2 regions of the Desulfovibrio desulfopostgatei genome follow, and region 1 is predicted to be linked to the other one. Evidence: riboswitches for the same ligand, from Rfam matches in the RefSeq annotation. Region 1 holds a riboswitch; the other holds the start of a gene.
What was found. A riboswitch is a leader RNA that binds a small molecule or an ion and turns the genes downstream of it on or off. The one in region 1 is predicted to bind fluoride.
Positions count from the first base shown of each region.

Region 1 (3,403 bases):
ACCCTTGCCACTGCGGAATCCTGCACCGGCGGCCTGCTGGCCAAGCGCATCACGGACCAGCCCGGCGCATCGGATGTTTTTGGCTATGGTATGGTAACCTACGCCAACGAAGCCAAGGAGCGGCTGCTCGGCGTGCCGCACGATATGCTGTGCGCGCACGGGGCCGTCAGCCCGGAGGTGGCGCGGGCCATGGCCCAGGGCGCGCGCAAGTACAGCGGCGCAGATTATGGCATTGGCATTACGGGCGTGGCCGGGCCCGGCGGCGGCACGCCGCAAAAGCCTGTGGGCCTTGTGTACATTGCCCTGAGTGATGCGGAGCATGTCTGGCTGCGCGTCATGCGCCCGCAAGGACGTTATCTGGGTCGCGACTGGACGCGCCGCCTGGCCTCAAGCCATGCGCTGGACATGCTGCGCCGCCGTCTTGCCGATCTGCCAGTTGAAGATCAGTGGAGTCTGGATCAGGCCTAGTTTTTTGTCTGTCGATGCTGTGAACCCCCGGCGGATGTGGTCTGAGAGGCCGTTTCCGCCGGGGGTTCTTTATTGGGAGGGCGGTTCTGCCTGCGGTCAGGCGGGCTGATTTTTTCCCGAGCAGGTGATGCCAAATTCCACAGGGATTTTCATATAGAAGATTTGCAGATTTTCCTGCTCAATGCGGGCAAAAAGCTGCTCGCTGTGTTCCGGGCTCACGGCCATGGTTACCTCCATGGGCTGCTCGCCCACATCAAAAAAGCGTGCGCTGTGGTATTTGCCGTCGCGCCCGTAACCACCTTGCGCCGCGGCAAAGGTTGCGCCCTCAACGCCAATGGCCTTTGCTTCCTTAAGCAGCCATTCCGCAATGCTCATGTGCCCGTGCGAGCGCCCCTGCTGCGTATAAAATGTCAGTTTGTAGCCGTTCATGGCCTGCTCCTAACGAAAGAGGGATTTGAGAAGCGAAACTGCGCCAAGGCCCATGAAAAAACAGATCAGCGAGCCGCAGACGTGCAGGGTTATGGCCCCGGCGGCCATGCCTATGCGTTGTTCCTGCAGCAGGGTGCCGATCTCTGCCGTGAAGGTGGAAAAGGTGGTAAGGCCGCCAAGAAAACCGGTGATGATAAGCAGCCGCCATTCGGGGGCCAGACCGGGCAGCGAGTTGAACACGCCCAGCGAAAGCCCGATGCCGAACCCGCCGAGGAAATTGGCGGCCACCGTACCAAGCGGAATAGCCGGAAAGATGGAATTGAGCAGCATTGAAAGCACCCAGCGAAGGCAGGCCCCGGCCCCGGCCCCCAATGTGATGACAAGAACGTTTTTGACCATGCGTCAATCCGTTATGCAGTGCAGGTATGGCTGTTAACGGCCCATGCTGCCCGCGTTTTCATGCTTGCCGATGTCAGCGGTAATGCCCCGGCGTTGAATAAAAAAAGCAACCGCGCTTGGGCGCGGTCGCAAAATAGTCTACCAACGCCCTGGCCCTGGTAGGAGTTATCAGCAAATGCGGTTCAAGGGGAACTCCATCCCCTGAGTGATTTCTACATCTGCCGGGGCCGCAAGTAAACCCGTTTTCGCCGCAAGGGCACCGCATTCACTGCAATGTCAGCCCTGCTTTTTATCCCGGCTGCACAGGCGGTAATAAAACAGCAGCACGTACAGGGGGGCCAAGTAGGCTGCAGCCATGATCGCCTCTGTAGCGCTGAAAAATTCCATGCACACGATCATGACCAGCACGTTGTTGATAACGCCGAACGAAATCTGAAAGGCCATGCCCACCTGCCTGCTCATGCGGCGGGCCAGGGGGATGGCGGCAAGCGTCATGACGAGGCAGAGCAGGGAGGCCGCGCCCAGCGATTTGAGCAGCAGCTCGGGCGATTGGCGCAGCAGGTCGCCGTAGTGGCTGAAAATGGCAATGTTGGAAACCACGATGGACACGGTTATGAGCGGGAACTGCCAGCGCAAAAGCAGGTTGCGCAGTCCGTCAAGGTGGATGCGCGTAAGGTGCGCGGCGGCAAAGGGCACAAGAATGGTCACGCAGAGCGACACGCTCATGTGCCCAAGTTCCAGATGCGCGGGCATGTTGAGCGGCTCAAGCCCAAGCAGGCGCAGCCCGGCATCCGTAGCGGAAAGCACGGCGGGCAGGCTTGCGGGCAGCAGCAGTGACGTGGCGATGTTGGCCACAAGAATAAGCGCCGTATTGGCCCCCACCATAAGCGAAAAAACAGCGGCCATGACCCCCACGGGCGCCGCCCCCAGCAGAAAGGCCCCCAGCGCAAACTGGGGCATGCACAGGCGGAAGACCGCAAGGCACAGCAGCGGCAGCACCGCAAGCCGCAGGGCCACCAGAAAGCAGAGTGTGCCCTTCATGTGGCGTATTTCGCGCATCAGGGCTTCCATGCCCACAGCCAGAAAACTCATATAAAGCATGAAAATGAGAATAAGGCGCGGCATCGCGGCAAGCGGTTCTGCCGCCTGGGGCAGAAAAACGCCCGCCGCCATGGAAAGCAGCGAAGAAAGGACCATGATAAGGTCGCGGGAATTCATAAAGCCTCAACTTTTTCGCCACACTGCCCAACAAGCCTGCCCTTGGCAAGTCCCATGGGCAGGCTTGTTCTGCTACACTCAGGCACGCGTGGCATGGGCAGGCATCTGTGCGCATGGAGCCGCGCGGCGGTTCAGCCTGCACGCATGCAGCAATCAGTTCGTCTGTCGGATCAGGCGGTCTGGCGGCAAGGCCGTCAGCGGGCTGAACTTTTTGATGTATGCCGCCAGCACGTCCACATCCACCGGGTCGGGGGCTTCCACGGGCGATCCTTTGGCAAGCATGGCGTAGCCATCGCCCCGGCGTTCCAGATAATCCACAAGAACCACCCGGTAGCGGGCGGCAGGGTCAAGGGGGCGCGCGGCTCCGCCCGCGTCCAGCAGCTCTGCGCGCACAATGCGTTTGCCGGACGGCAGAGCGGGATTATACACGTAGCGCAGCCCCGCCGTGTGCAGCAGGGGCGATCCCACGCCTTTGTAGTCGGCCACGCCGTGTTCCAGCGCTGCCAGCAGTTGCTCGCCGCTGAAATCGCGAATGATGACCTTGTTGCCAAAGGGCAGCACGGCCAGCATGTCGCCAAGGTTCAGCGCTCCCTGCCGCAGAGGGGCGCGCAGCCCCCCGCCGTTGATAATGGCGGCCTGCGCTCCGTAGGCGCGGCCATAATCCAGCATGGAATCGGTCGCGATGAGGCCGGAAAGGCATTCACCTATGCGGCACTGGTGCAGGCCGTCAGGCGCAGTCAGGTTGTTTTGCCCCACGGTAACGGAGGTGAAGGCTTCCAGCTTTTGGGCATACTGGGCGATCTTGGCTTCCACGGCCGGGTCGGGCGGAATGGAGGCATCCAGAGGCAGGGCCTCGCCCTGCCAGCGCACGGGGACGCCCTGCGCGTCA
Region 1 is NZ_JBRBQS010000002.1:1,074,972-1,078,374, forward strand. It holds gene ACUZ9Q_RS04710 (competence/damage-inducible protein A) at 1-468, shown strand, start outside; gene ACUZ9Q_RS04715 (DUF190 domain-containing protein) at 565-897, opposite strand; gene crcB (fluoride efflux transporter CrcB) at 907-1,296, opposite strand; fluoride riboswitch at 1,449-1,507, opposite strand; gene ACUZ9Q_RS04725 (symporter) at 1,573-2,514, opposite strand; gene ACUZ9Q_RS04730 (bifunctional metallophosphatase/5'-nucleotidase) at 2,668-3,403, opposite strand, start outside.

Region 2 (3,403 bases), 1.0 Mb from region 1:
GTCACAATGCATGCCGCAAAGCAGAATATTTTTTCTGTAAGCTCATTACCTTTGCTGTACGCGTGGGCGATGATCGTGGACGCCTTTGCAGCCTTGGTGTTTGGAGCGCTCTATGATAAAATTCAATTCAAAGCGCTGCTTGTGTCGGGAATTATCTCGGCCTTTTCTGCCGTATTCATTTTTTCCATAAGCTCCTTCTGGGGCATTGCCATCGGGGTTACGCTCTGGGGCATAGGCATGGGCGCGCAGGAATCAATTCTCAAGGCGGCTGTAGTGGGCTTAACCTCCAAGGAAAACCGTTCGGCCAGCTTTGGTTTTTTTGAATCCTGTTTTGGGGTCAGCTGGTTTATGGGCAGCTGGTTTATGGGCTGGCTTTACGATTTCAACCCTCACGGCCTGGTTATTTGCTCGGTAACGGCGCAATTGCTGGCGCTGCCCCTGTATGCCCGCATTCACAGCGACAAGGCCACAGCGAAGCCTGAGGCGGCATAGCGCTTACAACTTGCCAACGAAACGACATTTAACATACTGTGACACAGCACTATGCGTTTCCTCTTCTTCTCGTACACCCTGCCGACCAAGGCGGCCAAAGGCCGTGTACAGGTTTGGCGGCAATTGAAAAAAACCGGGGCCATAAGCTACCGTGGACTATGGGTTATTCCTTTCAACAAAGAGCGAATCCCTTTGCTGGAGGAACTGGCAGCACTGGTGCTTTCTCTTGAGGGGGAATCCCTGGTATTTGAAGGAAAGCTTTTGAACGATGCCGACGAGGGCCGTGTTCTGGACAACCTGGGAGAGGCCTCGCGCCTTGAATACACGGAGCTTTTAGATAAGTGCGCTGACTATCTGAAAGAAATAGAAAAGGAGACCGCTGCCGAGAATTTTATCTTTGCAGAGGTCGAAGAAAACGAAGAAGAACTGGAAAAGCTGAAAAACTGGTTCAAAAAAATTCAAAAGCGCCAGATTGTGGAAATACCTGAAAAAGAGCAGGCCATCACCGCAATTGCCAAATGCGAAGAAGTGTTTGAACAGTTTTCGGCAGTTGCTTATGAGCGGGCTGATAAAGCCTAAAACAAACCGATGCCAGCCCGATTGCATCCATGCTTGACTTTTGGGTTGGTTGGAACAAAGTAAAAATTAGGGGATGGAGTTCCCCTTGAACCGCATTCGCTGATGACTCCTGCCAGGCACTGAACGCGTTGGCAAATTTTTGGATAACCACGCTACAGGTGGTTATCCTTTTTTTGTCCTGTTACCATTGTGAGGCCCGTCATGGACTATGGCATTAAAACGGTGCAAGCGTCAGAAATTCTTGATTCACGGGGCAATCCCACTCTTGAGGTGGAAGTTACAACCAACTGTGGAGTGAGATCTCTGGCTTCTGTTCCCTCTGGGGCAAGCACTGGCACCAGAGAAGCTGTGGAACTGAGGGACAAAGACACTGCGCGTTTTGGCGGCAAAGGTGTTTTGCGGGCAATAAACCACGTCAACAAAGAGATTAGACACGCCGTCACCGGGCTGGATTGTAGAAATCAAAGGCTGATCGACAACACACTTATCAGCCTGGACGGCACGCCAAACAAATCAAAGCTTGGTGCAAACGCCACCTTGGGTGTGTCCATGGCTGTATGCCGCCTGGCTGCCAATGCCTCCAACCTGCCGCTTTACGCCTATATTGGGGGCGCAGCAGCCACGCTGCTCCCTGTCCCATGCATGAATATTATCAACGGGGGCGTGCATGCCCGCTGGCAAGGAGCAGATTTTCAGGAATTCATGATCGCGCCGCAGGGCGCCCCCAGCATTAGCGAGGCAATACGCTGGGGCAGCGAAGTGTACCACGCTCTGCGGGCGGTGTTGCTTGAACGCGACCTTTCCGCCGGTGTTGGCGACGAGGGCGGGTTTGCACCCGCTGTTTCTTCCAATCGTCAACCGCTGGAACTTATTGTTCAAGCCATTCAGAGGGCTGGCTACACCCCCGGCAAAGATGTTGCCATCTGCATGGACCCCGCTTCGAGCGAATTCTACAAGGACGGCCGCTACCACCTGCGCACAGAAGGGCGGGAACTGACCTCCGCAGAAATGACCGAGTATTACGCGACACTTATTGACGAGTTTCCAGTTGTGCTGCTTGAGGACGGGCTGGCCGAAGATGACTGGTCGGGCTGGACGCTGCTGCAAGCCAGACTGGGCGGCAAGGTCGAGATTGTGGGCGATGACCTGTTTGTAACCAATATTCAGTATATCAGGCGCGGTATTGATGAAAAACTGGCTAATGCGGCGCTGATCAAGCTGAACCAGATCGGCACGGTCAGCGAAACCATTGATGCCGTGCGCCTGTGCCAGCGCAATGCATGGGGAGCCTTTGTTTCCCATAGAAGCGGCGAAACAACAGACACCTTTATTGCTGATATGACAGTTGGCCTTGGCACTGGTCACTTAAAAACCGGTGCGCCCTGCCGTGGCGAGCGGGTTGAAAAATACAACCAGCTGATGCGGATTGAACGGAGCCTTGGTGAAACAGCTGTCTATGCAGGGTCTAAAGCGTTTATCGCCAGCGGCTCACCCAAATAACATTCAGCCAAGGGCATGCCGTAAAATGTGCGCGGTCTTTTCTGCTCAAATTTCCAGGGCTTTTAGGGCAAGACACATCAGCCAACAGGGCTAAAGCCATTGATGGTTTTTGATCTTGCCGCTTTTGCACAGGCATGCGTTATATTCATCTTCTTTGTGATGCAGCAAGCCCTTATCAGAATGTCATCAGCGAACTCAGGGAAGATATCAAATCCCGTCCAGGGGCATCCCTGCCTCTGGACGGGACCATTGGGTCATTGGAAAAATTAAAATCAGTCTGGCGTGTCCTTGGGCGAGGCAGCATATACCTCAATTTATCTTGTATTCCGCGCCGGAAAGTTGAGGCGGCGTATTTTTAGGCCCCTAAGGCCCTCTGGGAAAGGGCAAGCACTTAAGCTGCCATGCATAAAATAAAACTGGGGCTGTTGCCCAAGGCGGCTGGATTCATATTGCCCCCCCCACATAAAAGAGCATCGCCTCAAAAGAGATTAAAAATATATGATGAGCAGGTATGATTCTATTGATACGCTTAAAAGCAAGAAACAGAGCACAGTTTACAATGAGAACGCTGAGATTTTCTGCTATATAAAAATGTTATAGGCACATCAAATCATTACTATTCCCATAGTTACATTAGAATAAAAAATAAATTATAAATTCAATATATAAACAATAATTCGATTTTATTACACAACACAACTCCTCTGGATTATGTTTTTGAGTTTGATGCCGCTATTGAAAATCACAACACATCTACAGATGTGCTTCTTTGTAAAATTCGTCCGGTTTGAGAATAAAGATTTCATCGCTGTTCTTGTCAAAAGAAAACAAA
Region 2 is NZ_JBRBQS010000002.1:2,124,467-2,127,869, forward strand. It holds gene ACUZ9Q_RS09325 (MFS transporter) at 1-492, shown strand, start outside; gene ACUZ9Q_RS09330 (Chromate resistance protein ChrB) at 544-1,071, shown strand; fluoride riboswitch at 1,132-1,190, shown strand; gene eno (phosphopyruvate hydratase) at 1,273-2,571, shown strand; gene ACUZ9Q_RS09340 (Crp/Fnr family transcriptional regulator) at 3,325-3,403, opposite strand, start outside.
Region 2: linked by a shared signal. The riboswitch ahead of eno (phosphopyruvate hydratase) and the one ahead of crcB (fluoride efflux transporter CrcB) in region 1 are both predicted to bind fluoride.